DNA from 2 places in the Erwinia papayae genome. Region 1 is predicted to be linked to the other one. Evidence: predicted binding sites of a transcription regulator. Region 1 holds the regulator's gene; the other holds the start of a gene.
The links. Region 1 encodes sigma-54, which starts transcription at its own class of promoters, with help from an activator protein. Its sites were predicted from a motif close to GTTGGCACANNTTTCGCTNT; they were not measured.
Positions count from the first base shown of each region.

Region 2: the regulator sigma-54 is predicted to act here: its motif matches at 1,694-1,713, upstream of glnA (glutamate--ammonia ligase).

Region 1 covers NZ_JBZCHT010000013.1:1,257,649-1,273,303, reverse strand. Annotated here, with positions in the region: partial or broken gene AC3RPL_RS22015 (calcium/sodium antiporter) at 1-929, shown strand, start outside; gene kdsD (arabinose-5-phosphate isomerase KdsD) at 945-1,931, shown strand; gene kdsC (3-deoxy-manno-octulosonate-8-phosphatase KdsC) at 1,947-2,513, shown strand; gene lptC (LPS export ABC transporter periplasmic protein LptC) at 2,510-3,085, shown strand; gene lptA (lipopolysaccharide ABC transporter substrate-binding protein LptA) at 3,057-3,605, shown strand; gene lptB (LPS export ABC transporter ATP-binding protein) at 3,612-4,337, shown strand; gene rpoN (RNA polymerase factor sigma-54) at 4,385-5,818, shown strand; gene hpf (ribosome hibernation promoting factor) at 5,841-6,128, shown strand; gene ptsN (PTS IIA-like nitrogen regulatory protein PtsN) at 6,334-6,816, shown strand; gene rapZ (RNase adapter RapZ) at 6,900-7,754, shown strand; gene npr (PTS phosphocarrier protein NPr) at 7,751-8,023, shown strand; gene mtgA (monofunctional biosynthetic peptidoglycan transglycosylase) at 8,069-8,788, opposite strand; gene arcB (aerobic respiration two-component sensor histidine kinase ArcB) at 9,660-11,996, opposite strand; gene gltB (glutamate synthase large subunit) at 13,094-15,655, shown strand, end outside.
Region 2 covers NZ_JBZCHT010000013.1:483,546-499,200, forward strand. Annotated here, with positions in the region: gene typA (ribosome-dependent GTPase TypA) at 1-1,426, opposite strand, end outside; gene glnA (glutamate--ammonia ligase) at 1,861-3,270, shown strand; gene glnL (nitrogen regulation protein NR(II)) at 3,530-4,579, shown strand; gene glnG (nitrogen regulation protein NR(I)) at 4,587-5,996, shown strand; gene AC3RPL_RS18480 (YshB family small membrane protein) at 6,106-6,219, shown strand; gene AC3RPL_RS18485 (DoxX family protein) at 6,330-6,755, opposite strand; gene AC3RPL_RS18490 (TetR/AcrR family transcriptional regulator) at 6,944-7,597, shown strand; gene AC3RPL_RS18495 (peptide ABC transporter substrate-binding protein) at 7,700-9,313, opposite strand; partial or broken gene hemN (oxygen-independent coproporphyrinogen III oxidase) at 9,547-10,915, opposite strand; gene yihI (Der GTPase-activating protein YihI) at 11,166-11,690, opposite strand; gene AC3RPL_RS18510 (glycoside hydrolase family 20 zincin-like fold domain-containing protein) at 12,388-14,415, shown strand; gene AC3RPL_RS18515 (MFS transporter) at 14,456-15,655, shown strand, end outside.

The DNA.
Region 1 (15,655 bases):
GGTGCAGATCGTCTGGTGTTCAGCGCTGCCATTCTTTGCCGTGCTTCAGGCATTCCACCGCTGATTATCGGCATGACCGTAGTGGGCATTGGCACCTCACTGCCTGAACTGATTGTCTCTTTCTCTGCGGCCACGCACGGACAGATGGATATTGCTGTTGGTACAGCGATAGGTTCGAATATTACGAATATTCTGTTAATTCTCGGAGGAGCTGCCCTGCTTCATCCATTGACAGTGCATTCAAATTTAATCCGCCGCGAGCTGCCGCTGATGCTGCTGGTCACTCTGCTGTGCGGCGTGATGCTGTTCGATAACAACCTGAGTCGCAATAACGGACTGGCGCTGATCACTATCGCAGTCATTTACCTGCTTTTTATTATCAAAATCGCCCGTAAAGCCGAGCGCGATAACAATGATGCTCTCACGCGTGAGCAGCTGGCCGAACTGCCACGGGATGATGTGGGCAATACGGTAGCGTTTCTCTGGCTGGCGGTGGCGTTGATTATTCTGCCAATGTCGACGCGGATGGTGATCGACAACGCAACGGTCATTGCAGATTTCTTTGGTATCAGCGAACTGGTTATCGGGCTGACAATTATCTCGGTTGGCACCAGCCTGCCTGAACTGGCAACGGTAATCGCAGGTGCCCTGAAAGGTGAAGACGATATTGCCGTGGGAAATTTGATCGGCTCCAATATCTACAATATCGCGATTGTTCTGGGCATCCCCGCCGTGGTTCATCCGGGAAGTGTCGATATGCATGCTTTCGCCCGTGACTATTGGGTGATGCTGGGCGTCAGTGCGCTGTTCACCCTTATTTGCCTTCAACGCAGCCGCCGTATTGGACGGGTAGCCGGTGCCATACTGTTGAGCGGCTTTATAGCTGGGTCACTGTACTCTACTGGCAGCCCTCGGCCACCTTCTGGTAAAAGGATTAAAAAATTATGTCACCAGTTATCCCTGAGCCTGGTTTTGATTTTCAACAGGCGGGAAAAGAGGTTCTGAATACAGAACGTGAAGGTCTGGAACAGCTCGATCAATACATCAATGCTGACTTTACGGAAACCTGTAAGCGTATCTACAGCTGCATGGGTAAAGTCGTGGTGATGGGGATGGGTAAATCCGGTCATATCGGTAAAAAAATGGCGGCTACCTTTGCCAGTACTGGCACTCCCGCTTTTTTTGTTCATCCGGCAGAAGCGAGCCACGGCGATCTGGGCATGGTGAGCGCCGGTGATATTGTAATTGCCATCTCTAACTCTGGTGAATCTTCTGAGATTCTGGCGCTGATCCCTGTGCTGAAGCGTTTGCAGGTATCACTCATTTGCATGACCAGTCGGCCAGAGAGCGCAATGGGCCGGGCCGCTGATATTCATCTGTGTGTTAAAGTCCCACAGGAAGCCTGTCCGCTTGGGCTGGCACCGACCACCAGCACAACGGCCATGCTGGTAATGGGGGATGCTCTGGCTGTCGCACTGTTGAAAGCGCGTGGCTTTACCGCTGAAGACTTTGCTCTGTCTCATCCTGGCGGGGCGCTGGGCCGTAAACTCCTGCTAACCGTGAATGATATTATGCACAGCGGCGATGAGATTCCTCACGTCAGTCGGGATGCTTCTCTGCGCGACGCACTGCTGGAAATTACCCGAAAAAATATGGGGATGACGGTGATCTGTGACGATTTGATGAAGATCGAGGGTATCTTTACCGATGGTGATTTACGTCGCGTCTTTGATATGGGTATTGATATTCAGCAGGCCAGCATTGCCAGCGTCATGACTACAGGGGGTATTCGCGTCCGGCCTAATACCCTGGCGGTGGATGCTCTGAATCTGATGCAAAGCCGTAACATTACCGCGTTGATGGTCGCAAACGGCGACGTTCTGCTCGGTGTGGTGCATATGCATGACATGTTGCGTGCAGGTGTGGTTTAACAAGGAATAAGATCAATGAGCACAGCTGCAAACTGGATTGAAACTTGCTACGGCAAAGTCAGTAAAGAGGTAATGAGCCGCGCCAGCCGGATCAACCTGCTGATTTGCGACGTTGACGGGGTAATGTCTGACGGCGTGATCTATCAGGGTAATAATGGCGAAGAACTAAAAGCGTTTAATGTCCGGGATGGGTATGGCATACGTTGTCTACTGACCTCTGGCGTGGAAGTCGCTATTATCACTGGTCGTAACGCAAAGTTGCTGGTTGACCGCTGTGCGACGCTGGGAATTACGCATCTTTACCAGGGCCAGTCTGATAAGATTCTGGCCTTCCGCGAACTTCTGGATAAACTGTCACTTCAGCCCGAGCAAGTGGCTTATATTGGTGATGATTTGATCGACTGGCCGGTAATGGAACAGGTAGGGCTGAGTGTGGCGGTGGCAGATGCCCACCCGGTACTTGTTCCGCGTGCTGACTATGTCACGCGCATTGCAGGCGGTCGCGGCGCAGTGCGCGAAATTTGCGATCTGATACTGATCGCGCAGGGTAAGTTTGATGAGGCCAAAGGGCAGTCTGTATGAGTAAAACAAGGCGTTGGATTACGCTGTTGCTGGCCCTGGTGGCTATCGTGCTTATTGGCTGGAATCTGGCTGATAACGACAACAGCGCCGCACCCGCAGCGGGAAACGGCCAGGAACCAACCTACACCAGCCAGTCATCGAATACCGTGGTTTATAACCCGCAGGGAGCCCTGAACTATAAGCTCGTGTCAGACAAAGTGACTTATTTTTCCCTTGATGGGGTAAGTTGGTTCGATAACCCAATCATGACCACCTACGATGAGAATAAAATTCCCACCTGGTCAGTGCGCTCTGACAAAGCGAAGTTGACCAATGATCGCATGCTGTATCTTTACGGCCATGTTGAGGTCAACAGCCTGACTCAGGATGCCCAACTGCAAAGAATCAAAACCGATAATGCAGTCGTCAACCTTGTCACTCAGGATGTCACTTCAGAAGATCAGGTGACGCTATATGGCACCAGCTTTAACTCTACCGGCATGAAAATGCGCGGGAATTTACGCAACAAAACTGCCGAGTTGATTGAAAAGGTCAAAACCTCCTATGAAATTCAAAATGCAAAACAACCTTAAGTTTTTGACACTCGGCCTGCTGTTGGCTGCCAGCCTGCCAGCTCTCGCACTGACCGGAGACTCAGATAAACCGGTCAATGTGGATTCCGAAAACCAGGCGCTGGATATGCAGGGTAATGTAGCTACCTTCACCGGCAACGTTATCGTCACCCAGGGTTCGATTAAAATTACCGCTGACAAAGTGGTGGTTACCCGTCCGGGCGGAGACAGTAAAAAAACGATTGTTGACGCTTACGGTAATCCCGCCACTTTTTATCAAATGCAGGATAACGGTAAACCCGTTAAAGGCCACGCCCTGAAAATGCATTATGAACTGGCAACAGACTTTGTTGAGCTGACCGGCAATGCCTATCTTGAACAGCTCGACAGCAATGTTAAAGGCGATCGGATTACCTATCTGGTTAAAGAGCAGAAAATGCAGGCCTATGGCAACACCGGCAAGCGTGTCACTACCGTTCTGGTTCCTTCACAGTTGCAGGATAAAGGTAACCCGTCCACTGGACAGAAAAAGAGTAACTAATCAGCTATGGCAACGTTAATTGCAGAAAATCTGGCGAAAGCCTACAAAGGCCGCCGTGTGGTCGAAGATGTCAGCCTGCAAGTTCATTCCGGCGAAATTGTTGGTCTTCTTGGACCCAACGGCGCAGGCAAGACCACGACTTTCTATATGGTGGTGGGGATAGTACCCCGCGATGCCGGTCGCATCATCATTGATGAAGAAGATATCAGCATACTGCCACTGCATGCCCGCGCCCGACGGGGTATTGGTTATTTGCCTCAGGAAGCCTCCATCTTCCGTCGCCTGAGCGTGTTTGACAACCTGATGGCGGTACTGCAAATTCGTGACGACCTGACGCCAGAACAACGTGAAGATCGCGCTAATGAGTTAATGGATGAGTTCCATATCAGTCACCTGCGCAACAGCATGGGACAGGCGCTTTCTGGAGGTGAGCGGCGACGGGTAGAGATCGCCCGGGCGCTGGCAGCCAATCCGAAATTTATCCTGCTGGATGAGCCTTTTGCGGGTGTTGACCCGATTTCGGTTATTGATATCAAAAAAATTATCGAGCATCTTCGTGACAGTGGATTAGGCGTACTCATTACCGACCACAACGTGCGCGAAACGCTGGCAGTCTGTGAGCGCGCTTATATTGTCAGTCAGGGACATCTGATTGCCCATGGTTCGCCAGAACAAATTCTGGAAGATGAACAAGTTAAACGAGTCTACCTGGGCGAAGAGTTCAGACTCTGATAAGGTGTTAAACCCGGTAAGATTTTTGAGGAATTTCTATTCTGAATATGAAGCAAGGTTTGCAACTCAGGCTTAGCCAACAGCTTGCCATGACGCCACAACTGCAACAGGCCATTCGTCTGCTGCAACTCTCTACGCTTGAACTACAGCAGGAAATTCAGCTGGCGCTGGAAAGCAATCCGTTGCTAGAGCAAACCGACATTCATGAGGAAGTCGACTCGCGAGAATACGAGGAAAAAGAAGCGCTGGATACGCGTGAGGCTTTGGAACAAAAGGATATGCCGGAAGAGTTACCTCTGGACGCCACCTGGGACGAAATTTATACCGCGGGAACTCCTTCCGGAACCGGAACCGATTATCACGATGATGAACTCCCCGTTTATCAGGGAGAAACCACCCAAACGTTGCAGGATTATCTGACGTGGCAGGTGGATTTGACGCCTTTTACTGATACCGATCGCGCCATCGCGACGTCCATCGTTGATGCGGTAGACGACACCGGTTATCTGACGGTGTCTCTGGAAGAGATTCTGGAAAGCATTGGCAATGAAGAGTTGACGCTGGATGAGGTTGAAGCCGTTCTTAAACGTATGCAGCGTTTTGACCCGGTTGGTGTCTGTGCCCGCGATCTGCGTGACTGCCTGCTGGTCCAGCTCTCCCAGTTTGCAGAAGACCTGCCCTTTCTCAAAGAAGCACGGCTGATTGTCAGCGCCCATCTCGATTTACTGGCCAATCATGATTTCCGTAGCCTGATGCGTGTCACGCGGCTGAAAGAAGATGTGCTGAAAAACGCCATGCAACTCATCCAGTCGCTCGACCCCCGCCCAGGCCAGTCGATCAATACCAGCGAACCTGAGTATGTTATTCCTGATGTGCTGGTGCGTAAGGTCGGTACACGCTGGACGGTCGATCTGAACACGGACAGCGTCCCCCGACTGAAGATCAATCAGCACTATGCATCGTTAGGCGGTTCAGGTCGCAATGATAACGACAGCCAGTTTATTCGCAGCAACTTGCAAGAGGCAAAGTGGCTGATTAAAAGCCTGGAAAGCCGCAATGATACGCTGTTGAAAGTGACCCGTTGCATTGTCGATCAGCAACAGGCCTTCTTTGAGCAGGGGGAAGAATTCATGCGCCCGATGGTACTGGCAGACATCGCCAGTGCGGTGGATATGCATGAATCCACCATTTCACGTGTTACCACGCAAAAGTATTTGCACAGCCCACGTGGTATTTTTGAACTGAAATATTTTTTCTCCAGCCACGTCAATACGGAAGGGGGTGGTGAAGCCTCTTCAACCGCGATTCGTGCTCTGGTGAAAAAATTAATCTCGGCGGAGAATCCCGCCAAACCGCTTAGTGACAGTAAGCTGACGACTCTGCTTTCCGAGCAGGGAATTATGGTGGCACGGCGAACCGTCGCAAAGTATCGAGAGTCTTTATCCATTCCGCCATCAAACCAACGTAAACAACTGGTCTGAACGCACAGATAAGGAAAAGCGTATGCAACTCAACATCACCGGACAAAATGTAGAAATCACTGAACCTTTAAGGGAGTTTGTCACGGCTAAATTTGCCAAACTGGAGCAGTATTTTGACCGGATAAACCAGGTGTATATAGTGCTTAAGGTTGAGAAAGTGACCCAAATCGCTGACGCAACCCTGCATGTTAACGGCGGCGAGTTGCATGCCACCTCCGAAGAGAAAGATATGTATGCAGCAATCGACGGTTTGATTGACAAGCTGACCCGACAGCTGAATAAACATAAAGACAAGTTGAAACAGCATTAAATTTCACTCAGCAATTGAATATTTTTTCGCCACCCTTATTTAATAAGAACGTGACGTAAGATGTGTCGGCTCGTACTCTTCTCCTGGAGTACGAGCCGTTGATCAATAAGGCATGAGCAGTCGACCGATGGCAGGCATGGTTCCCCGGGGAACACCTAAAGTCCGCTATCTTGCAGGCGAAGATAAACACGTAAGTGAAACTATGATGAACAATGACTTAACACTGGAACTGAGCTCGGTACTGAGCGTGTCCTGTACCCGCAATGGCGTACATTGCCAGAGTAAAAAGCGGGCGCTGGAGATTATCAGCGAGTTAGCAGCCAAACAGCTGAATCTTCCGCACCAGACCATTTTCGAAGCAATCCTGACTCGGGAGCGGATGGGCAGTACCGGTATCGGCAATGGTATCGCTATTCCACACGGTAAGCTGGTGGAAGACACGTTGCGCGCCGTCGGCGTCTTTATTCGCCTCGATCAGCCCGTCGCTTTTGATGCCATTGATAATCAACCAGTCGATTTGCTGTTTGCACTGTTGGTGCCTGCCGATCAGTGTAAAACGCATTTACACACTCTTTCCCTGGTGGCTAAACGGCTGGCGGATAAAACGGTTTGCCGCCGGTTGCGTGCGGCACAGAGTGATGAAGAACTTTTCGGGATCATGGCAGAGAGCCCCGAAGAGAATCACTAGTCCTGCCGGACAGGCTAAGGCATTAAGAACATGACCCGGATCGCTGCTACCCCCCGTAAACCGGCCAATCAGGAGAATAAGTCATGGTGCTGATGATCGTCAGTGGTCGATCGGGTTCTGGCAAATCAGTTGCGTTGCGTGCACTGGAAGATATGGGCTTTTATTGCGTGGACAATCTGCCCGTAGTACTGCTGCCGGAGTTGGCAAATTCTCTGGCAGAGCGCAACATTTCAGCCGCAGTCAGCATTGATGTGCGCAACATGCCAGAATCACCAGAAGTATTCGAAAAAGCACTTACCAGTCTGCCGGAGAGCTTCTCTCCTCAGCTGCTGTTTCTGGACGCCGATCGCAATACCCTGATACGTCGCTACAGTGACACACGGCGCTTGCACCCTCTGTCGAGTAAAAACCTCTCACTGGAAAGTGCCATTGATGAAGAAAACGATCTGCTGGAACCTTTACGTTCAAGAGCAGACCTGATTGTTGATACTTCTGAAATGTCGGTCCACGAACTGGCTGAAATGCTACGCACACCTCTGCTGGGGAAACGTGAACGTGAGCTGACCATGGTCTTCGAGTCATTCGGTTTTAAACATGGTATTCCAATTGATGCTGATTACGTCTTCGACGTTCGTTTTCTTCCTAATCCACACTGGGATCCGAAGCTACGGCCAATGACCGGACTGGATCGGCCTGTAGCCGCATTTCTTGATCGCCATACTGAAGTACATAATTTTATTTATCAGACCCGTAGCTATCTTGAGCTGTGGTTGCCGATGCTGGAAACTAACAATCGTAGCTACCTCACCGTTGCCATAGGCTGTACCGGAGGTAAGCACCGTTCGGTTTACATTGCCGAACAGCTGGCAGAATACTTTCGTTCGCGCGGTAAAAACGTCCAGTCCCGCCATCGTACCCTGGAAAAACGCAAATCATGACAGTCAGACAAACCGTTGAGATTAAGAACAAGCTGGGAATGCATGCACGCCCGGCGATGAAGCTCTTTGAACTGGTTCAGAGCTTTGATGCAGAAGTATTATTAAGAAATGAAAGCGGTACTGAGGCCGAAGCCAGTAGCGTTATCGCCCTGCTGATGCTGGACTCAGCAAAAGGGGGGCATATTGAAATTGAAGCTACAGGTCCCGAGGAAGAAAAAGCGCTGACTGCGGTCATTGAGCTTTTCAATGCCGGTTTCGACGAGGATTAACGCATCAGGCCAGGAGAGTTCGCTCTCATCTTGGCCTGTGTGGCGTTAACGCAAGTTATGTTGTTGCAGAAAGCCTTCGCCACCCAGCTGACGCATTTGTCGTAAAATCCACTGCTGTCGCTGCCGGACATAGGCTGAAGGTGCATCAGCCCTGAAACGGATCGGATTGGGCAATACTGCGGCAAGCAGAGCCGCCTCTGACATGGTCAGACGGCTTGCCGGTTTATGAAAATAGCGCTGCGAGGCCTCTTCCACCCCAAAAACACCTTTACCAAACTCGGCCACGTTCAGATACACCGTCAGAATCCTTCTCTTGGTCCATACCGTTTCAATCCCCACGGTCAGCCCCGCTTCCAGACCTTTACGTATCCAGCTCCGCCCATCCCACAAAAACATGTTTTTCGCAGTCTGCTGTGACAACGTCGATGCACCTCTCATCCGGCCACCATCATTATCCAGCACGGTCTGAATCGCCTGAACATCAAATCCCCAATGTTCGGGGAATTTCTGGTCTTCTGCCGCTATCACCGCAAGTGGCATCCACGGCGCAATGTCGTCCATCCCAACCCAGTCGGAGTGAGCCACATAGCCAAAATCGCCTCTGAACCAGGCTGTAAGCTGCCGCTCGGCCATCACGGCTGAAAAAGGTACCGGAAGAAAAGAAAAAAGTAGAATTGCAGCTATCCACAATCCGGTAATGCTGAGTAAGGCTTTAAACACGACTTTTTTAACTTGCTGTAAGATTCCGCTCTTACGCTGCTTCATAGATTTGTATCCATAACATTCTTAATCATTTCAGAAGCCATTTATCGTCCCCAGTCTTCCCAAATTGCAGGTTAACGTATCCGGTAAATGTTCTCAAAACCACTTTTTAAACCTTTGTGGTTCCAGGAAAAAATAAATGCCTCAACAGCTTCAACCACTTCCGTTCATCAGGAATCGGTTCCATCCGCTAAACAAGCCAGATTGACCGGAAAGAGGTATTACCAGCAACCGGAAAATGTAAAAACCTATAGATTCACAAATCTAATGCATTACACCTTCTGGCTTTTGCAAAATTAATCTTATCGCCCATATATCACCCAGGGTAAGCAGTTATCAGGCTTTTTACAGCGGATCTCAGCAGCTAATTTGAACATTAATAGCTGACCATGGTTCTGGTAAAAACGATTCTTAAAATCTTGTCATCCGGCTTTTTTCACTTCATTGCGAATCATTTTTCGTCAGAGACCTTAATCTCATAAAAAAATATGTTTTACAGACAGTTAAATATTGCCTTTTGACAGTGAATTTTATTCAGCATTACTGCTAGCGATCATTTCAGCGCGTAATGAAAACCTGTTAACCTGACAGGGCTGTAAAACGCCAAAACAGAACATTTATTGACCAATACAGCGTATAAATTCATTCCGTGCTTGACTGTGTCATCAAATTAATGTTTTCTGTCTGGAAACGCTGCTCAACATCACACATTTTAATGAATCTGGTAACATGTGATGTGAGATTTGCTAAGGTAGTTCCTGAGCGTTTTAACCAATACCTTGCCTGTGCTTTTTTACACTCTTATCAGAATAGCGCAGGTTACCCTTTTCCCTGGTGTTGGCGCAGTATTCGCGCACCCCGGCTTCGGTCGGGGTCATTTTTTTTGTGAAGCTGTAACCCATTCCCGTAACACTTCCACATCATGCCGCCAGTCCTGCTTTAGCTCCTCAATCCATTCCTGGACATTATCCCACCAGGCCGGTAGTTCCGGACTTTGAATCTGTTTCGCCAGTTGTTGCAAATGCACCAATCCTACCGAACCCGCCGCGCCTTTGATTTTGTGTCCTTCTTCGGTAATGCCTTTCTGATCTCGCGCCATCATATTGGAATCCAGAACGGCGAGATAACCCGGCATCATCTGCTCAAATATTGTCAGGCTCTGGTGAATCAGTTCAGGCCCTACCAGCTCGATGTAGTCCTCCAGCATGGTGATATCGAGCAGCTGGCTTTTCTTCTCGTACAGTTGATGCTCCTGAGTCTGTTCATCACCTTGCTGATAGTCCCAGTATTTTTGAATTATTGCCGTTAGTGCAGGTACAGCAAGGGGCTTGCTTAATACGTCGTCCATGCCCGCTTCGAGATACTCTTTCTTGTCTTTAAGCACATTGGCCGTCAGTGCTATGAGCGGCGGCAATTGCTGACCGGCATAACGTTGATGAATTTCGCGCGCGACCTCCAGTCCGCTCATATCAGGCAATTGAATATCCAGCAGCACCAGGTCAAATTCAGCGGGATCAAACAGGGTGAGAGCCTCCTCACCGGTCATCGCCACTTCAACGCTGTTACCCAGCTTTTCAAGTACCGAGCTCGCTACCACTACATTCAGTTCGATGTCTTCGACCAGAAGAACATGCAACGCGGGGAGCGGTAACTCATCAATGGGTTGCTGCTCTTCATCCTGCTGTGCCAACCGTGGTGCCATAACGGTTAATGTAAAACAGGAACCGGCACCGGGTGCGCTGCGTACCGTGATGTCGCCACCCATCCCTTGTGCCAGCCGCTTCGAAACGGCCAGGCCAATGCCGGTGCCGGTCGCAGGTTTGCCACCGCGCTGGTCTTTAACCTGATAATACATGGCAAAAATCTTATCCTGCTCGTCCTGCGGAATGCCCATTCCGGAATCTTCAACGTCGAACCGCAGGCATCCATCCGGCTGGTAGCAGACGCGCACCACCACACTGCCCTGCTGAGTAAACTTCACCGCGTTACCAATCAGGTTCCACAAAATTTGTCGCAACCGCGTGCCGTCGGTGACGACGGTATTGGGTAAAGGCAGTTCAGGTTGCAACATAAACGTCAGACCTTTTGGCTGCACCAGCAGGCCGGACAGGTTTTCCAAATCAGCAAGGAAACCAGTAAAATCGACAGGCTGATTATCCAGTTGCACTTTACGTCGTTCAATTTTGTCCATTTCAATAACATCATTAAAAATATTCCCCAGCGTGATGGCCGAGACGTGAATCGTTTTAAGATATTTTAATTGTTCAGCATTCAGATCGGTGTCCAGCAGAATACGACTCAAACCCACAATGCCGTTAAGAGGCGTACGAAGCTCGTGGCTGATCGTTGAGATAAAAGTGGTCTTTTCCCTGCTGGCATTCTCCAGCGCGTCCTGGTAGCGCTTACGCTCCGTAATATCGCGTCCAAATCCCATCAGGCCGCTTCGTTTGCCTACCCGGTCGTAGTAAGGCACTTTACGGATTTCGAAGCAGGCCTTTCTGCCATCCGGATATTGCAGCCACTGCTCATAGGTCAGCGACACATTGTGACGAAAAACTTTTTCATCCGTTTCCAGGACTTTATTCGCGCCTTCCTGGTCATAAACATCACGCGGTGTCAGGCCAATCAGTTGTTTCTCACTCTTCCCTGTTAACAGCTCCATCGCGCGATTGCAGCCGGAAAATTGTTGGTCAATATTGCGGTAAAACACCAGATCCGGCGAAGCATCAAGGAATGAACGTAAAAAAGAGGACTGCTGTTCCAGTTCAATCTGCGCCTGCTCACGCCTCTCCATTTCTTCGGTCAGCTTATCAAGCACTTGCAGGCGAGCCTTTTCAGCCCTGATGCGGTCGGCAATTTCCTGATTAAGTTGTGTAATATTGCCTTTCATCTGCTGATTGAGTTCCAGGTCACGATGGCGCATCTCCTCAAGCTTATCCACCAGCCGCGAAAGGCGCTGTCGGGACTCTTCCAGTTGCTCCACCACCACGGAAAGAAAATAGACCGCCCACGGCGTAATCAGCAGACCAAAAAACACCGAACGAACCATGTCGATGCTCTCCACATGGCCGCGCAGCACCATGGTCACCGCCATTTGCACGATCATTGCCAGCACCACCAGCGCCGAAGCCAGCAACAGAGAAAAACGTACCAGGCCCAGTTTCACCATCAGATCAACGTAATACTGGGCTAACAAACGAATTTGTTTCATAAAAAATTCCTTCCAGACCGGTAAATTTAATCATACCGTAAAAGCGCTGAAGACCAACGCGGGCAGTTACAGCGTTGTCACGCACTGGAATAGTGCAGAGACAACAGACAATCAGTGATTAAGCGGACAACCGCCTGCTGGAAATATCAGTCCGGGGATAGTGAGCGAAGGCAGCCCGAAAAATAAGGGAGTAATTCTTTTCCGTACCAACAGCCGAAAGTGCTGTTAAAAAGTGTCTGCAACCAGGATTATCAGCAGAAAACCACAGGCTGCTCTTTTTGCCATATTAATCATTGAAGCCGCACCACGCCTTAATTCATTAAGCGATGGCGGTTGATACCATGCAACTGGCTGTCAGCAGACTTTCTGCTGTACAGATTAAGCAAAACCAGCAGAGGATAATATTCAGTCACTGCATAACCAAAGCTGTGATTGTATTGGCACGAATTCTTTCCTGCTTCAGGTTTTTCATAACGATAAACATTATGGCAATTGTCACTCAATGCAATTGAAATGAATAAAAATTCATAAAAAATGAAATTAAAACCATATTCAGGGTGATTAATTTTACTAATAATGCAAGCCACTGCGATTCAAATGAGACAACTGCTAAAAAACAGTTTATTTCAGCGCTTAAGATACCCTTTACAGAGTATTATGCTATCAATATCCCCGGAACCAGCATGGTGCAGAGATTTGTCGCCTGCACTACAGTGAGACAGCTCACAGTTTTCCAGCCCACCCCGGCAGGGTAACAGTAAGAAAAAATGCCACTAAAACCATATTAATCATATAGATAAACGATAATAAGCACATAAAAGCCTCCTCAGGAATGCTATTTGACCTGAGTACGCTTTCCCGATAAGTTGGAAATCCGCTGGAAGCTTTCTGGATGGGTGTTCCACCCGTCATATTTATGCAGTTATTGAGATTCCCTCTGTAGCAAGTTCTCAACGCTTGTGACACCGATGCTAACGGCCAGACGTGAGGGCGACATAATAGGTGAGCAGTAAGCTCAGAACCTGTCGCTATGCCCTTACTGCGCCTGTCGTTCGTCGGAGCAGGGGATCTCCCAGAGCCTGGGGAGGTTCACTGATATGTTGTACGATAAATCCCTTGAAAAGGATAACTGTGGTTTCGGCCTGATCGCCCACATAGAAGGCGAACCCAGCCACAAAGTGGTGCGCACCGCCATCCACGCACTGGCCCGAATGCAGCACCGTGGCGCAATCCTTGCTGACGGCAAGACCGGTGACGGCTGCGGGCTTTTATTACAAAAACCCGACCGTTTTTTCCGCGTAGTTGCACAAGAGCGCGGCTGGCGGCTGGCGAAAAATTATGCGGTGGGAATGTTATTCCTCAATCGGGATGACGCACTGGCCCGTGAAAGCCGCCGCATTGTTGAAGAAGAAGTATTGCGTGAAACCCTGTCCGTGGTTGGCTGGCGTGAAGTTCCCATCAATCAGGATGTGCTGGGTGAAATCGCCCTCTCCTCAATGCCACGCATTGAACAACTTTTTATCAATGCTCCGGCAGGCTGGCGTCCCCGTGATATGGAACGCCGCCTGTATATGGCACGTCGCCGTATTGAAAAACGCATTGAAGATAAAGAGTTTTATGTTTGCAGCTTTTCGAATCAGGTGAACATTTATAAAGGTCTGTGTATGCCGGCGGATCTGCCGCGCTTTTACCTGGATCTGGCCGATCTTCGTCTGGAATCAGCCATTTGTCTGTTCCACCAGCGTTTTTCTACCAATACCGTACCGCGCTGGCCGCTGGCACAACCCTTCCGTTATATGGCACACAACGGTGAAATCAACACCATTGCCGGTAACCGCCAGTGGGCTAAAGCACGAGCCTACAAATTCCGCACCCCGTTGATCCCTGATTTGCAGGATGCGGCACCGTTCGTGAATGAAACCGGATCTGACTCCAGCTCAATGGATAACATGCTGGAGCTGTTCCTGAGCGGCGGAATGGATCTTATCCGTGCCATGCGCCTGCTGGTGCCACCGGCATGGCAAAACAATCCGGATATGGATCCGGAGCTGCGTGACTTCTTCGACTTTAACTCCATGCACATGGAGCCGTGGGATGGCCCGGCGGGCATCGTAATGTCAGACGGCCGCTATGCTGCCTGTAACCTTGATCGTAATGGTCTGCGTCCGGCACGTTATGTCATTACAAAAGACAAATTGATTACCTGTGCTTCCGAAGTGGGCATTTGGGACTATCAACCCGATGAGGTAATGGAAAAAGGCCGTGTCGGTCCTGGCGAACTGATGGTGATCGATACTCGTGCGGGCCGGATTCTGCACTCAGCTGAAACCGATAACGATCTGAAAAGTCGCCACCCTTACAAAGAGTGGATGGAGAAAAACGTCCGTCGACTGGTACCATTTGAAAATCTGTCAGACGATCAGATGGGTAGCCGGGAAATGGATGACGATCTGCTGGCAACCTTCCAGAAGCAGTTTGGCTACAGTAGCGAAGAGCTTGACTCGATCATCCGTGTGCTTGGCGAGAATGGTCAGGAAGCCGTGGGCTCAATGGGCGACGACACGCCTTTCGCCGTACTTTCCAGCCGTCCACGCGTAATCTATGACTATTTCCGCCAGCAGTTCGCTCAGGTAACTAACCCACCGATCGATCCGCTGCGTGAAGCACATGTTATGTCGCTGGCGACCAGCATCGGCCGTGAAATGAACGTGTTCTGCGAGGTAGAAGGCCAGGCGCATCGACTGAGCTTCAAATCGCCAATCCTGCTCTATTCAGATTTCAGACAGCTGACGACGCAGGAAGAAGAATTTTATCGTGCTGATACGCTCGACTGTACTTTTGATCCAACCGAATCCTCGTTGAAAGAGACCATTCTGTTGCTTTGCGACCAGGCTGAACAGCTGGTACGTAATGGCACCGTGTTGCTGGTGCTATCGGATCGTGCAATCAGCCCTCAGCGCCTGCCAGTTCCGGCACCCATGATGGTCGGTGCCATTCAGACCCGGCTGGTCGATAAGAGCCTGCGTTGTGATGCCAACATTATCGTTGAAACCGCAAGCGCCCGCGATCCTCATCATTTTGCCGTACTGCTCGGCTTTGGCGCGACCGCCATCTACCCTTATCTGGCCTACGAATCACTGGCGAAAATGGCGGATGGTGGGGTGATCAATAAAGATTATCGCAGCCTGATGTTGAATTATCGCAACGGCATTAATAAAGGCCTCTACAAAATTATGTCGAAGATGGGGATCTCCACCATCGCGTCATATCGCTGCTCGAAACTGTTTGAAGCGGTGGGCCTGCATCGTGACGTCTCTGACCTGTGCTTCCAGGGTGTGGTAAGCCGCATCGGCGGGGCTAACTATGCTGACTTCCAGCAGGACCTGATCAATCTGTCGCGTCGTGCGTGGCTACAGCGCAAACCGCTGGATCAGGGCGGTCTGCTGAAGTACGTGCATGGCGGTGAATATCATGCTTACAACCCGGATGTGGTGGGGACATTACAAAAAGCGGTGAACAGCGGAGAGTACAGCGACTATCAGCAGTACGCCCGGCTGGTCAACGAACGTCCGGTCGCCGCCCTTCGCGATCTGCTGGCGGTAACGCCATCCGGCGATGCCATCAGCATTAATGATGTTGAGCCAGCCAGCGAGCTGTAT
Region 2 (15,655 bases), 770 kb from region 1:
GAACATCATCGTAGTGGCTGAAGGTGGAGTAGAGCAGCCCGGTACCGGAAGTCATGGTCATGAATTCGTTACGGAAGCCGATCAGGCCGCGGCTTGGCACCACGTAGTCAAGACGCACACGACCTTTACCATCCGGGTCCATGTTTTTCATGTCGGCTTTGCGTTCACCCATCGCCTGCATCACTGCACCCTGATGCTGTTCTTCAATATCCAGCGTCACGTTTTCGAATGGCTCCTGTTTACGGCCTTCGAATTCACGGAAGATAACTTTCGGACGGGATACCGCCAGTTCGAAACCTTCGCGGCGCATGTTTTCGATCAGTACCGACAGGTGCAATTCACCACGACCTGAAACGCGGAAGGCATCGGCATCAGCCGTTTCTTCCACACGCAGCGCCACATTGTGCACCAGCTCTTTGTTCAGACGGTCAAGGATCTGACGTGAGGTCACGAACTTACCTTCTTTACCGCAGAAAGGTGAGGTGTTGACGTTGAAGAACATGGTTACCGTTGGTTCATCAACGCTCAGTGCTGGCAGCGCCTGCACATTCTGTGGATCACAGATGGTATCAGAGATGTTCAGCTCGCCCAGACCGGTAATGGCAATGATGTCGCCTGCTTCGGCTTCTGTCGCATCAATACGCTCCAGCCCGAGGTGGGTCAGCACTTTGCCAACTTTACCGTTACGGGTTTTGCCTTCGCTATCGACGATGGTCACCTGCTGGTTTGGCTTCACTTTGCCACGCTTGATGCGGCCGATACCGATAACACCAACATAGTTGTTATAGTCCAGCTGTGAAATCTGCATCTGGAAAGGCGCAGCCATCTCAACCTGTGGCGGAGAAACGTGCTTCACGATGGCCTCATACAGCGGGGTCATGTCTTCCGCCATATCGGTGTGGTCAAGACCCGCGATACCGTTCAGGGCAGAGGCGTAAATAACCGGGAAGTCGAGCTGATCGTCGGTCGCGTCCAGGTTAACAAACAGGTCGAATACCTGATCCACAACCCAGTCAGGGCGGGCACCAGGCCGGTCAACTTTGTTGATAACCACGATCGGCTTCAGACCATTTGCAAAAGCTTTTTTGGTCACAAAGCGGGTTTGCGGCATTGGGCCATCCATTGCATCCACAACCAGCAGCACCGAGTCAACCATTGACATCACACGTTCTACCTCACCACCGAAGTCGGCGTGTCCTGGGGTATCCACGATATTGATGCGGTAGTCGTTCCATTTAATGGCGGTGTTTTTTGCGAGGATGGTAATCCCACGCTCTTTCTCCAAATCGTTGGAGTCCATTACGCGTTCGGTTGCTTCAGCGCGGGCGTCAAAGGTTCCGGACTGCTGTAGCAATTTATCAACCAGGGTAGTTTTACCGTGGTCAACGTGGGCAATAATGGCGATGTTACGCAAATTTTCGATCACAGCTTTGCCTCAGGCATTAGAAATAGCGCGCTATTGTACACGGATTAATCGAAGGACTGAACAGGATCACAAATATCAATTAAAGATTGCTGTCAGGTTGCTTTTTTAGCCATTTACAGTGCAACAATTGCACCTGCCGCTAAAAATGCACCATAAAAGCGCAAGGACAGCAACCATAAGCACCATCATGGTGCGCGACTTCCATCATGGTGCAGATTCCGATTCATCAGAGGGCGCATCATAGCGCTTTTTATGCCGGTTTAGAAAGTTGGCATAAATTTCGCTTTGATGTTTGTAAGCAAAAATGCCAGTTTCACGAAGGTCCCGGCTGGTCAGGACGCTTTATTTTGGAATGACTGCACCAGAAAATAAACCTGATGCGCCGCAAAGATATCTGACCACGACGACAATGACAAAATCCAGGAGAGTTAAGTATGTCCGCTGAACACGTTCTGTCGATGATGAACGAGCATGAAGTCAAATTTGTTGACCTGCGTTTTACCGATACCAAGGGTAAAGAGCAGCACGTTACCATCCCTGCTCATCAGGTTAACGCTGACTTCTTCGAAGAAGGCAAAATGTTTGACGGCTCTTCGATTGGTGGCTGGAAAGGGATTAACGAATCAGACATGGTTCTGATGCCTGACGCAACAACCGCAGTTCTGGATCCCTTCTTCGAAGATCCTACGCTGATCATTCGTTGTGACATCCTTGAGCCAGGCACTATGCAGGGCTACGATCGCGACCCTCGTTCCATCGCCAAACGCGCGGAAGACTTCCTGCGCTCATCCGGCATTGCAGATACCGTTCTTTTTGGTCCAGAGCCAGAATTCTTCCTGTTTGATGATGTGCGTTTTGGCGCAACCACCTCGGGTTCCCACGTTGCTATCGATGATATTGAAGCCGCCTGGAACACCGGTAAAGAATACGAAGGCGGTAACAAAGGTCACCGTCCGGGTCTGAAAGGCGGTTACTTCCCGGTTCCACCGGTCGACTCTTCACAGGACATCCGTTCTGCTATGTGTCTGACCATGGAGCAGATGGGCCTGGTCGTTGAAGCTCACCACCATGAAGTGGCGACAGCAGGTCAGAACGAAGTGGCAACCCGCTTCAACACCATGACCAAAAAAGCGGACGAAATTCAGATCTACAAATATGTTGTGCACAACATTGCCCACGCTTACGGCAAAACCGCGACCTTTATGCCAAAACCTATCTTTGGTGATAACGGTTCAGGTATGCACTGCCATATGTCCCTGTCCAAAGGCGGCACCAACCTGTTCTCTGGCGACAAATACGGCGGCCTGTCTGAAACGGCGCTGTTCTATATCGGCGGCGTTATCAAGCATGCTAAAGCGATTAATGCTCTGTCTAACCCAACCACCAACTCTTACAAGCGTCTGGTTCCTGGCTACGAAGCGCCGGTCATGCTGGCTTACTCTGCCCGTAACCGTTCAGCGTCTATTCGTATTCCTGTGGTTGCCAGCCCGAAAGCCCGCCGTATCGAAGCTCGCTTCCCGGATCCAGCGGCTAACCCTTACCTGTGCTTCTCTGCACTGCTGATGGCTGGCCTTGACGGCATCATCAATAAAATCCATCCGGGCGATGCGATGGACAAAAACCTGTACGATCTGCCGCCGGAAGAAGAAGCTGAGATTCCAAAAGTGGCCGGTTCACTGGAAGAAGCACTGAACGCGCTGAACGAAGACCGCGAGTTCCTGACCCGTGGCGGTGTGTTCACTGACGATACCATTGATGCCTACATCGAACTGCGTAAATCCGAGCTGGACCGCGTTCGTATGACTCCGCATCCGGTTGAGTTTGAACTGTACTACAGCGTATGATTAAAACGTCTGAACCTGGTGAATGCGATGTCGCGGTAGGGCGGCAACCGAAATAACCCAAAATAACGTAGTCTGCTGTTTTATTTGGGAGAAAGAGGGAAGCCAGCACCGCTGTGGTATGAAAATCGCCGGGAATTATTGCCGTGGAAATTTCAGCCCATCTCCGGATGGGCTTTTTTCACCGCGAATTCATCGTCAGGGACGACGATATCTGGGTTAAAAGGCTATAATGCACTAAAAAGGTGCAGGGGAAGACTGTATGGCAACTGGCACGCTGCCCGATGCTGGGCAGATTCTCAACTCTCTGATTAACAGTATTTTGCTGGTCGACAGCGAACTGGTGGTGCATTACGCCAATCCTGCTGCACAACAGCTGTTGGCTCAAAGCTCACGCAAGCTTTTCGGTACGCCTTTGCCGGAGCTGATGGGATATTTTTCGTTAAATATTGACGTCATGCGCGAGAGTCTGAGTGCTGGTCAGGGCTTTACCGATAGTGAAGTCACCCTGGTAGTGGACAGCCGCGCACATATTATGTCACTGACCGCGCAACGTCTGCCTGATGGCTTAATCCTGCTGGAAATGGCCCCGATGGACAATCAGCGTCGTCTCAGCCAGGAGCAGATTCAACATGCCCAGCAGGTAGCAGCCCGCGATTTGGTTCGGGGTCTGGCTCATGAAATAAAAAATCCGTTGGGAGGATTGCGGGGCGCCGCTCAGTTGCTGGCAAAAGCGCTCCCCGATCCCTCTCTGACCGAGTATACCAGGGTGATTATTGAACAGGCTGACCGCCTGCGCAATCTGGTGGACAGGCTACTTGGCCCACAGCAGCCCGGTATGCATGTCACACAAAGTATTCATCAGGTCGCTGAGCGTGTGGTTAACCTGGTATCGATGGAACTGCCCGACAACGTGACGCTGGTACGGGATTACGATCCCAGTCTGCCAGAGTTACCGCACGATCCGGATCAGATCGAACAGGTGTTACTGAATGTTGTCCGTAATGCGCTTCAGGCGTTGGGGGAAGAAGGTGGCACAATCACGCTTCGTACCCGCACGGCATTTCAGCTGACGCTGCACGGCGTGCGTTATCGTCTGGTGGCGCGCATTGATGTTGAGGATGATGGCCCCGGCATTCCGGCTCAGCTACAGGACACCCTGTTTTATCCCATGGTGAGTGGCCGTGAAGGGGGGACCGGTTTAGGCCTGTCTATCGCCCGCAGTCTGATCGATCAGCACTCAGGAAAAATAGAGTTCAGTAGTTGGCCTGGCCACACAGAATTTTCAGTTTATTTGCCTATTCGCCAGTGAGGTTTCTATGCAACGAGGGATAGTTTGGATCGTCGATGACGATAGCTCCATCCGCTGGGTGCTTGAACGCGCGCTCACTGGAGCCGGTTTAAGCTGTGCCACTTTTGACAGCGGTAACGAGGTGCTGGACGCCCTGTCTACCAAAACCCCAGACGTTTTACTTTCAGATATTCGTATGCCTGGAATGGATGGGCTGGCGCTACTCAAACAGATTAAACAACGCCATCCCATGTTGCCGGTGATTATTATGACGGCACATTCCGATCTTGATGCGGCGGTCAGCGCCTATCAGCAGGGTGCTTTTGATTATCTGCCCAAACCTTTTGATATTGATGAGGCCGTCGCGCTGGTAGAGCGTGCCATCAGCCACTATCAGGAACAGCAACAGCCACGTAATCAGCCGGTCAGCGGCCCGACCACCGACATCATCGGTGAGGCCCCGGCGATGCAGGATGTCTTCCGCATCATTGGCCGTCTTTCCCGTTCCTCTATCAGCGTGCTGATCAATGGTGAATCAGGTACGGGTAAAGAGCTGGTCGCCCACGCCCTGCACCGTCACAGCCCACGGGCTAAAGCGCCATTTATCGCCCTGAACATGGCCGCTATCCCCAAGGATCTGATTGAATCAGAGCTCTTTGGTCATGAGAAAGGGGCATTTACCGGAGCAAATCAGATCCGTCAGGGACGTTTTGAACAGGCGGATGGCGGCACCCTCTTCCTGGACGAAATCGGCGATATGCCACTGGATGTGCAGACCCGTTTACTGCGCGTACTGGCTGATGGTCAGTTCTATCGCGTTGGAGGCTATGCGCCCGTCAAGGTGGATGTACGCATTATTGCGGCCACCCACCAGAATCTGGAACTGCGCGTGCAGGAAGGTAAGTTCCGTGAGGATCTGTTTCATCGACTGAATGTGATCCGCGTACACCTGCCGCCGCTACGTGAACGGCGGGAGGATATTCCACGGCTGGCGCGCTATTTTTTACAGATTGCGGCACGTGAACTGGGCGTTGAAGCAAAAGTCCTGCATCCGGAAACGGAAACGGCGCTTACCCGTCTGCACTGGTCTGGTAACGTGCGTCAGCTGGAAAATACCTGCCGCTGGCTGACCGTAATGGCGGCGGGTCAGGAAGTGCTGATCCAGGATCTGCCAGGCGAACTTTTTGAGACGACAACGGCAGACACGCCGGTACAGTCTTTACCTGACAGCTGGGCAACGCTGCTGGCTCAGTGGGCTGATCGTGCATTGCGTTCGGGTCATCAAAATCTGCTTTCCGAAGCACAGCCTGAAATGGAACGAACATTGCTGACCACAGCATTGCGCCACACTCAGGGACACAAACAGGAAGCCGCCCGACTGCTGGGCTGGGGACGCAATACCCTGACCCGCAAACTGAAAGAGCTGGGGATGGAGTAAGCCAGCAGAAGGTGTAAAAATATGGCACATTGCTTTTTTTTATACCTTCAGCGGCTTTACACGTCGGTGCTAATCAGTATCATTCTGAGCGGCTACCGGGAGGAATACTATGCTGGAATCTGTCATTCATTTCATCACGCAAACAGCGCAGGCGTGGGCACATTCTCCACAGACCGCCATCGCAGCAGTGATGTGCGCCCTGATGATGAATCTGTTCAGTTGAAATAAGGCCGGTGATATCCGGCCTTGCGCTTATTGCACCTCTGCCGGGATGCAGAAAGATTGCCGGTGGCGATAATCCGCACTCCCCTTTCCCATTATCAGCAACAACTTTTATCTGCTAAACGGGACTACCCGTAGACGCCCCCACAAGATAAAACCGCACAAGGCCAGCAGGATAAAATTAAGCGGCGTGACGGCAGCCTCACCGCGTGAGATATGAAAGGTAATGGCACAAATTTGCAGCAAGGTGCAGCCAGACGCAGCCCAGACTGACAGTTGCGGTTTTATTTTCAACAAAGCAGGCAGCAGAATCCCTGCTCCGCCAAGCGCATCAATCAGCCCCATCCCCCGCAGAAAATGTACCGGCACCTGACCCGGCCATACCCACATAGCGGCCAACTGGCTGACGGGCATCAGCATTTTCATGCCACCGAAAATAACAAAGGCAATAAAGATCAACAGCTGAGCGCCCCACAGCAACATATTCATTAACTTATGAGGTTGTTTTTCTGTGGCATTTATCTGTTCGTGGATCATGGCACTGTTTCCTGTAAAGAGTTCGGAGGTGCAACACCTGGTCATTGTCGTGACGCAGGGCTGCGGGGAACCGGTGAATGACATCAGGTGGTGCGGACCATCCTGAAAAGATACAATACGATAATCAACCATATCGCAACAAGAGATACGATAGACTATATTATCGTTAAAAGGCGAGGAATTTCGTAATGAAAGAGTGGCCAGACGATCATCCCAAGGCAAAACTGATGGCACGCAAGCGCGCTGCAATTATCAGCGCAGCAAAAGACGTTTTTCTTCAGGTCGGGTATGAGGCTTCCAGCATGGAAGAGATTGCCGCTTTGGCAAACGTCTCGATTATGACACTGTACCGCCACGCCATCAGCAAAGAAGCATTGTTTAATGCGGTGATTTTGAGTGCCTGTGATTACTCAGAAGAGAAGAGAGGTCAGTACCAGCAGGCTATACAGGAGAAGCCCCTGCAACAGGTTATGCAGGAAACAGGCGCGCTCTTTCAGGAGAAGATTACCCATCCCGACACCGTCGCTATTATGCGCACCGTGATGGTTGAAACGCGCCGCTTTCCTCAACTCGCCAGCGCAGCCTATGAGGGATTCGTCCACAGCTGGCAGCTTAATCTTGAGGCGTTGCTGCCGTTGCATCCTGAATTTGCCGGTAAAGAGCCTGAACAGACCAGACTTGCCGTATCGCGTTTTCTTGACGATTTGATGGGGACAGATTTTATCAACATACTGCTGGAAATCAGTGATGCAAATCGGCCCGACCGGGCAAGTCGCACACGGACTGCCACCCGTAATTTCATAAAAATGATGGGCCTTTCATCACCCGAAGACGCATGTTAACAATCTGGCGATGAGGATGGAAAAAGCCCGGCATGAAAAGGCTTGCTGCTGTCGCCTTCCTTTGTCATGCCGGCACCCTGCCTGCAAAGATACTGCTACGACTTACTTGCGCAGATAAAGATCCTTCAGGTAGTAAAAGCCCAGGGTTGACGGCGCGAACCCGCCCACTTCAGGCTTAACCAGCCGGTTTTGTACCCCGTAAAAAACCGGGATGACCGGCGTATCCCCGGCGATGATATCACTAGCCTTCTGGTAGTATTGCCCTGCTTCTTTTGGTGTTGAAGCTAACCCCGCCGACTTCACAGCAGCGTCAAAAGCGGCACTGCCATACATGGATGTGTTCTGGCTGTCGCCACTACGGAAAGTATTCAGGAAGGTCGAAGGCTCATCGTAGTCTCCTATCCAGGTGTAACGCACCAGGTCATACTGCCCCTGGTGCATGGTATCCAGCATGGTTTTCCACTCCTGGTTTTGCAGTTCAACCTGCGCGCCCAGCGTTTTTTTCCACATTGATGCCGCAGCAATAGCCAGGCGACGATTATCGTCCGAGGTATTGTAAAGCAGACGGAAATGCAGCGGATGCGAAGAGGAGTAGCCCGCCTGCTTCAACAGGGCCTGCGCCTTTGCAACTCTTTTTTCCTGCGTCCAGCCTGCCCATTCCGGCGGCGTTAAGGTGATGCCACCCATTGAAAGTGGCAGAACCGTCCATGCAGGCTTCTGCCCTTTGCCCATCACTTTGCTGGCGATGACTCCCTTATCAAGGGCCAGATCCAGCGCCTGTCGCACCCGCACATCATTGAACGGCGCGCGCCGGTTATTAAATTCGTAATAAAACACGCTCAGTACCGGGGTGCTGTGGATCTCCGCCGGTTTCTCTTTTTTCATCCGTGGAAAATCAGTGGAGGTAATGGTGTCCGTGATGTTGATTTCACCCGCCAGATAGCGGTTCAGTTCCGCCGTACCATCGTTGAGTGGCAGGTAAGTCGCACGATTAATCACCGTATGCGCATTGTCCCAATAGCGGTCATTGCGACTGACCACAATTTTTTCATTCACCACCCACTGATCTAACTTGTACGGGCCGCTGCTGACCATATTGCCGGGACGCGGCCAGCTGTCACCAAACTTCTCAACGTTGTGCTCGCTGACCGGAAACAGTGAAGGGTGCGCGACAAACTGAAGAAAATAGGAGACAGGCTGGTCAAGTGTCACTTTAACGGTGTGATCGTCCGGGGCGGTGATGCCCAGTTGATCAGGTGCGACTTTCCCCCCTGTGACCTCTACCGCATTCTTAATGTGAGCGTAGTTAGCGAAGGAGGCGTAAGGAGAGGCCGTTTTCGGATCGGCCAGACGGCGCCAGCTGAACACCACGTCCTGTGCGGTCAGTGGACTGCCATCTGACCAGGTCAGACCGGGGCGCAGATGAAAGGTCCAGGTAATGTTATCCTGCGTTTCCCATGAAGAAGCCAGGCCGGGCCGGGGTTTTCCGTCCGCACCGATGCTGACCAGCCCTTCAAACAGGTCATTAATAACGTTAAAAGCTTCATTGCTCTCTGCCCGCTGCACATCCAGCGTGGCAGGCTCAGTACCATTTCCCCTGATGATTTCCTGCGCAGCCGCCAGCTGTGTCCCGGCTGGCACCTGTGCAGCACTGGCTCCCACGCCGAACGCCACCAGCAGAGAGGCAGCGGTCCGGTAAAATGCTCCCGCACTCATTGTTTTCATGAATTTTCCTTTCAGGTAAGTGAAGAGTTCAGGGCACGCGGCGGTGCCCAACGAAAACAGATGCAAATGATGCGCCACAGATAAAAGTGGCCCGTCATGCGGGATAAGAAAAGGAGTACCGGCGAATAATGCGCGCTTAGTGCCTCACTGCTTCATTTGGGTGCATTGCCGGGTGCTGTTTTACCGCCGGAAGCCGCCAGAAATGAGACGCTGGCGGCGGCGGTTCAGATAACCCGTGAAAACTGCTGCACAGGCGCTTTTTGCCGCAGATAAATATCAAAACACATGCAGATATTCCTGACCAACAGCCGTCCTTTAGTCGTTACACGCAGACCTGTCTCCACTGATTTCCACCAGCCCGTCGGTTATAAACGGGCGCAACAGGAGTAAATCCTGCGCAAAATAGTCAGTGAAATGCAGTGCGCCGAGAGAAAAATCAGCGAAGTTCAGTGAAAAGTTACACATCAACGCTTTGATCACTTCCCGCCGCAGACAGTCATCATCGGTCAGACGCAGCCCACGCCACAATGCGCTCTGCTGCCGTTCCAGCGCTGCGTGCCAGCTTTTTAACACCTTCTGATTCTGCGCATAGCTGTCTCCCACCATGCTGATTGCGGAAACGCCCATGCCGAGAAGGTCATTGCCGCCCTGGGTGGTATATCCCTGGAAATTACGGTGCAGCCGCCCTTCCCGCTGGGCAATCGCCAGTTCATCATCAGGACGGGCAAAGTGATCCATGCCAATAAACTGATAACCCGCTGCGGTAAGCGAGGTGACAGACTGTTGCAAAATGGTCAGCTTCTGATCGGCATCAGGCAGGTCGGCTTCTTTGATTTTTCGCTGGGCAGCGAACAGATGAGGCATATGCGCATAGTTAAAGACGCTGAGGCGGTCAGGTATCAGCGCAATCACCTTTTTCAGGGTGAACGCAAAGCTCTCCGGCGTTTGCATCGGCAGACCGTAGATCAGGTCCAGATTGACAGAAACAAAACCCAGTTGCCTGGCCCGCGCAATCAGCCCGACAATCGCCGCTTCGTCCTGAATGCGATTGACCTTCTCCTGAACATCCTTATTAAAGTCCTGTACCCCCATGCTGAGGCGATTAAAGCCGACCGACCACAGGTGGTCCAGCATATCCGGTTCTAATTCTCTCGGATCAATTTCAATCGATACTTCAGCATCATTGCTGAAGTTAAAATGCTGGCGCAGCAAGGTTGTCAGCCGGGTAATCTGCGATTTATTCAGCCAGGTCGGCGTGCCACCGCCCCAGTGCATCTGCGTGACGGTGCGATTGCCAAACAGTCTGGCACGGGAGACGATCTCCACCGCCAGCGCCTCAAGGTAGTCATCCGCTTTATGTTGTTGTCGCGTCACCAGCTTGTTACAGCCGCAGAAATAGCACAGCCGGTGGCAGAACGGGATATGTATATAGAGAGACAGCGGGCGATTGGGATAGCGCTGGCTGGCCTGAAAAAATGCCTGCTCATCGTAATCTTCGTGAAATTCCAACGCGGTAGGATAGGAGGTGTAACGGGGACCAGAGATATTGTATTTCTCAATCAGCGCCTGATCCCATTCAATCGTCTGCACCACGAGGTTCACTCCTTCTGAGAGTTCTGGATGCCGACCGTCGGCGGAAAGCAGACGGTCTGGCTGACGGATGACCGGCCATTCTGCGCAGGCGTTTTTTCAGCCCTGACAGACGTTTTATCTTAACCAACATCCAGAGCAGCCCGCAGAGCAAAATCAGCAGGTAAATTGATCCAGGCCAATTCATCAGCAGAGAACCCTCAACAGACGAGGTGCCATAATGGCACCCCGATCATTTTTGTTGCCGTCAGACTCAGTTAGCGCCCTTCAGCAGACGGTACATATCCTCTTCCGCCTCTTCATCCTCAACGTCATCATCCAGTGCGATACCCAGCTGTTCCATCAGCACGTCAATACGATCAAGGGTTTGATCCAACCAGGCCTGATCTTCCGATTTCAGCGTTTCACCGCTTTCCAGCCGATCCAGTAACGCATCCAGTCGTGGATCATTTTCCAGCTTCGCCAGTTCTTCTTCTGGCGTCAGACGCGGCGCTTTTTCCGTGGCAGGCATAGCTTTGCCAAGTTTAGCCACTTTGGTTACTGGGGCGACGTCTGCTCCGAGAGCAACAGGCTTTTTACTGCCATGCCGGGGATCTTTCGCTCTGGCGGTCTGGCCAGACTTGTTTTCAGCCGTGACCGGATTCGCACGGCTGCCGGAAGCGTTACCGCGCTGTTTTTTTTCACGCTTACGATCGCGCGCCTCACTGTTAATTTGATCGCGCGTTTTACGTTTTGCTGCCGGCTTTTTGCCGTGGGGCGCACGTGCAGGTTGCTTCATTATTTCTGCTCTCAGACTCTTTATCTTCACTATAAAATGCGGCGCAATATGGAATGAATTTTCCAGATAGTTAAACGCCAGGAGGCGGAACGCTGTCCGAATGGCGCGCTCTCAGCAGGCACCAAACCAACCCTGGTCGTCAACCGGGCTGCGCGGTGCCGATCATAGCACTGATTCGTCATGGCAGAAGGGGGCAGACACAGAAAATCATGCAGAAAATACCGAATTCTTAATCAGACATCATGCCAGTCAAAACCATAGCCCACAGCTGCAGGATATTATCAGGTTGCATTTTCAGATAGAAAATTTATTTCCGCTCAGATTTGTCTGATCAGTTGCATCTTGCTGAACGGCATATTGACTGAAACGTTAAAAACGCGCTTCGTCGACCCAATTTCAGTCAGTTATTTTCCTGGACTTCACTGGCAGAATTCATTGAATGCATTGTTACTGCCATCAAAAAGCGTAACCGTTATTAAATTTTCTTTTTTTCTTAATAAGAAGCCATGCTGGCTGATTATAATTTTTTACTTTCCTGATATTAAAATATCAAAGACGACTTCGATCACATTTAATACCGCCCTCTGATCAACACTTTGATCACTCTCACATAAGTTAATAAACACAAAGCCGAAATAAAAAAACATAACATCGGATTATTTATATCGCGTGATATACCTGACGTAAAGGAGAAATGATGATGACTGAATTCAACGCCCCTGATATTGCGACTCAAAGCCACCGTGCCTGGTTACCGGAAACCGAAGATATCCCTCATTTGCTCAGCGCATTTTTGGGTGAAATAAGCGTTGTCTCCCTGCCAGCAGGTCATGATCCGCTGCTGCAAACGCTGAGGAAAGAAATCAGTCACGCTTTTATCGTTACCTCTGCCGATGATCAGCATGGCTCCGATGCCAGATTACGTTTCTTATTGCAGCAGGATGCGGATGCGGATTGCGAAGGATTCACCCTGGCAGCCACCCGAGAAACCATTACGGTGCAGGCATCCACCGCACGCGGGCTGCTTTATGGCTGGTTCCATCTGCTTAAGCGGCTGATGACTGACACCCTGAAGGCGGGTGATCGGATTAAGGAAACACCGGCCATGCCGATTCGCATGATTAACCACTGGGATAACATGGATGGTTCGATTGAGCGTGGTTATGCCGGCCACTCACTTTTTTTTCATAATAATCAGTTCATTGAAAATAATGACGCCAGGCTGAATGCCTGGGCCAGACTGTTAGCCAGTGTCGGCATCAATGCTATCGCGATTAACAATGTCAACGTTCACCATTATGAAACACAGTTGCTCACCCCAACTTTTCGCCAGCCATTAAAGCGCCTGGCGATGCTGTTCAGCCAGTGGAGGATCAGCCTGCATATCAGCATTAATTATGCCAGCCCGATTGAACTGGGCGGGCTCAGCAGCGCCGATCCGCTTGATCCCCAGGTTCGCCACTGGTGGCGTGACTGTTTTGCCAGCCTGTGGCAGGACATTCCTCAACTGGGTGGCGTGGTAGTCAAAGCCGATTCTGAACACCGGCCAGGCCCTTTTACCTATGGCCGCACTCATGCCGATGGTGCCAATATGCTGGCAGAGGCTCTGGCACCCTTTGATGGAGTGGTGTTCTGGCGCTGCTTTGTCTACAACTGCCTGCAAGACTGGCGCGACAAGAAGACGGATCGCGCCAGGGCCGCTTACGATAACTTTGTCACGCTGGATGGGCAGTTTCATCCCAATGTCATTTTACAGATTAAAAACGGTCCGATGGATTTTCAGGTCCGTGAGCCTGTTTCTCCTCTGCTGGGAGCAATGCCCGCCACCAGCCAGGTGCTGGAACTGCAAATCACCCAGGAGTACACCGGTCAACAAATCGACCTGTTCTGGCTGGTGCCGCAATGGCAAACCATTCTGGCGTTTAACACCCACCTGACCACCAGCGATGCCACCGTTGCCGGACTGATGAGCGGGAAAGGGCGCAAGGTTGCGCATTCTGGTATTACCGCCGTGGTCAACGTTGGGGATGATGCTAACTGGACCGGCCATCCGCTGGCACAGGCCAATCTGTATGGCTATGGTAACCTGCTGTGGTGTCCGACGCGGCCTGCCTCAGAACTGGCGCGGGAATGGTGCATTCTGACGCTGGGCAAAACACCCCAGGTTGTTGATACCGTCTCTGAGATGCTGTTGACCAGCGGTGACACTTATGAAAAATACACCGCCCCGCTCGGAGTCGGCTGGATGGTTAACCCTCATCATCACTACGGCCCCAATGTGGATGGCTACGAGTATGATCTGTGGGGAACTTATCACTATGCCGATCGCCACGGTCTGGGGGTGGATCGCACACTGGCAACAGGCACCGGATTTACCGGTCAGTATGCTGAAGCTAACTGCCGTCTTTATGATTCAGTCGACAGCTGTCCTGATGAACTGGTTTTGTTTTTTCATCATTTGCCTTATCAACACCGACTGAAAAGCGGAAAGTCGATTATTCAGCATATCTACGACACCCATTTTGCAGGCGTTGAGGAAGTGGAAGGTTTCTGTCATCGCTGGCATGAACTGGCCGATTTTATTGATCCTGATATTTTTTCCTGCGTCAGTGAAAGACTCAGCAGACAATATAAAAATGCCTGTGAATGGCGTGACCGGGTAAATACCTATTTTTACCGCAAGTCTGGAATCAACGATATCCAGGGAAGGGTCATATACAAATAAAAAAACCTGTATGTGAAATCCACTATATGGAGTAAAGGAAATGAAAGATGAAGCCTCTCTGTCCGTAAAAAAATATATAGGTTATGGCGTAACGGATATGTTCAGCGGCGGTGTATTTGCGCTGATCAGTGCCTGGTTACTCTACTTTTATGTAACATTTTGCGGCCTTACCCCAATTGAAGCCGGATCGATATTATTTATTGCCAGGATACTCGACACCATTATTAGTCCGGTAATGGGTTATATAACAGATAACTTTGGCCATACAAAACTGGGTAAGAAATTTGGTCGTCGACGTTTTTTCCTGCTGCTTGGCTGTCCACTGATGGCGATATTCAGCCTGATGTGGATCGACAATATGGGGTATTTTTACTATCTGACAATTTATCTGCTGGTTGAAATTCTGGCCGCGATGATAATCATTCCTTACGAAGCGCTGGCTTCTGAGATGACCAGCAATTACGGACAGCGGACCAGGCTTTCTGCGGCAAGAATTATTTTTGGCGGGCTGGGTACTTTTCTCGCCACCTTTATTCCAGGACGCCTCTTTGCATTATATGGTAGCGGCTCGGCAAAGGTTTTCTTTGCCACCGGCGTGGTGTTTACCCTGATCTCAATGACGGTGATTTTTATCACCTGGCTGTCAACCTGGGAACGCCCTGCGGAACCACAACAAACACGCAAGGTGAAGAAAAAAGACGGTTCGCTGTTATCGCAATTAAAGCATGTGTTTACCGATTTATTCTCCACGCTGCGGGTCAGATCGTTCCGCCAGCATCTGATGATGTATATTTTTTCATTTACCGCCATGGATATGCTTAGTGCGGTTTTCACCTTTTATGTGGTGTTCGCGCTGAATCAGAATGCCACTCTGGCGGCGAATCTGATGTCGGTTGGCATTTTCTGTTTTGGCTGGGTCAACGCGCTGTTCGCCTGGGGATTTATCCGTTTTACGCCGAGCAGGATGCTGCAACTCTGCTATTCAATGGTCATCCTTTGCATGCTGGGTTACACCGCTTTTTACTTTTATCCCAGCCACTGGATGTTCCCGGCGCTGTACATCATTTCATTTATTTATCAGGTATTTAAAGGCGGCTATGTCTACCTGTCATGGAATATTTATCCTTTTATTCCGGATGTGGATGAAGTCATGAGCACCAGACGGCGTGAAGGCGTATTTGCCGGCATGATGACCTTTGTACGAAAAAGCACCCTGGCTATCTCAACCCTGTTAATTGGC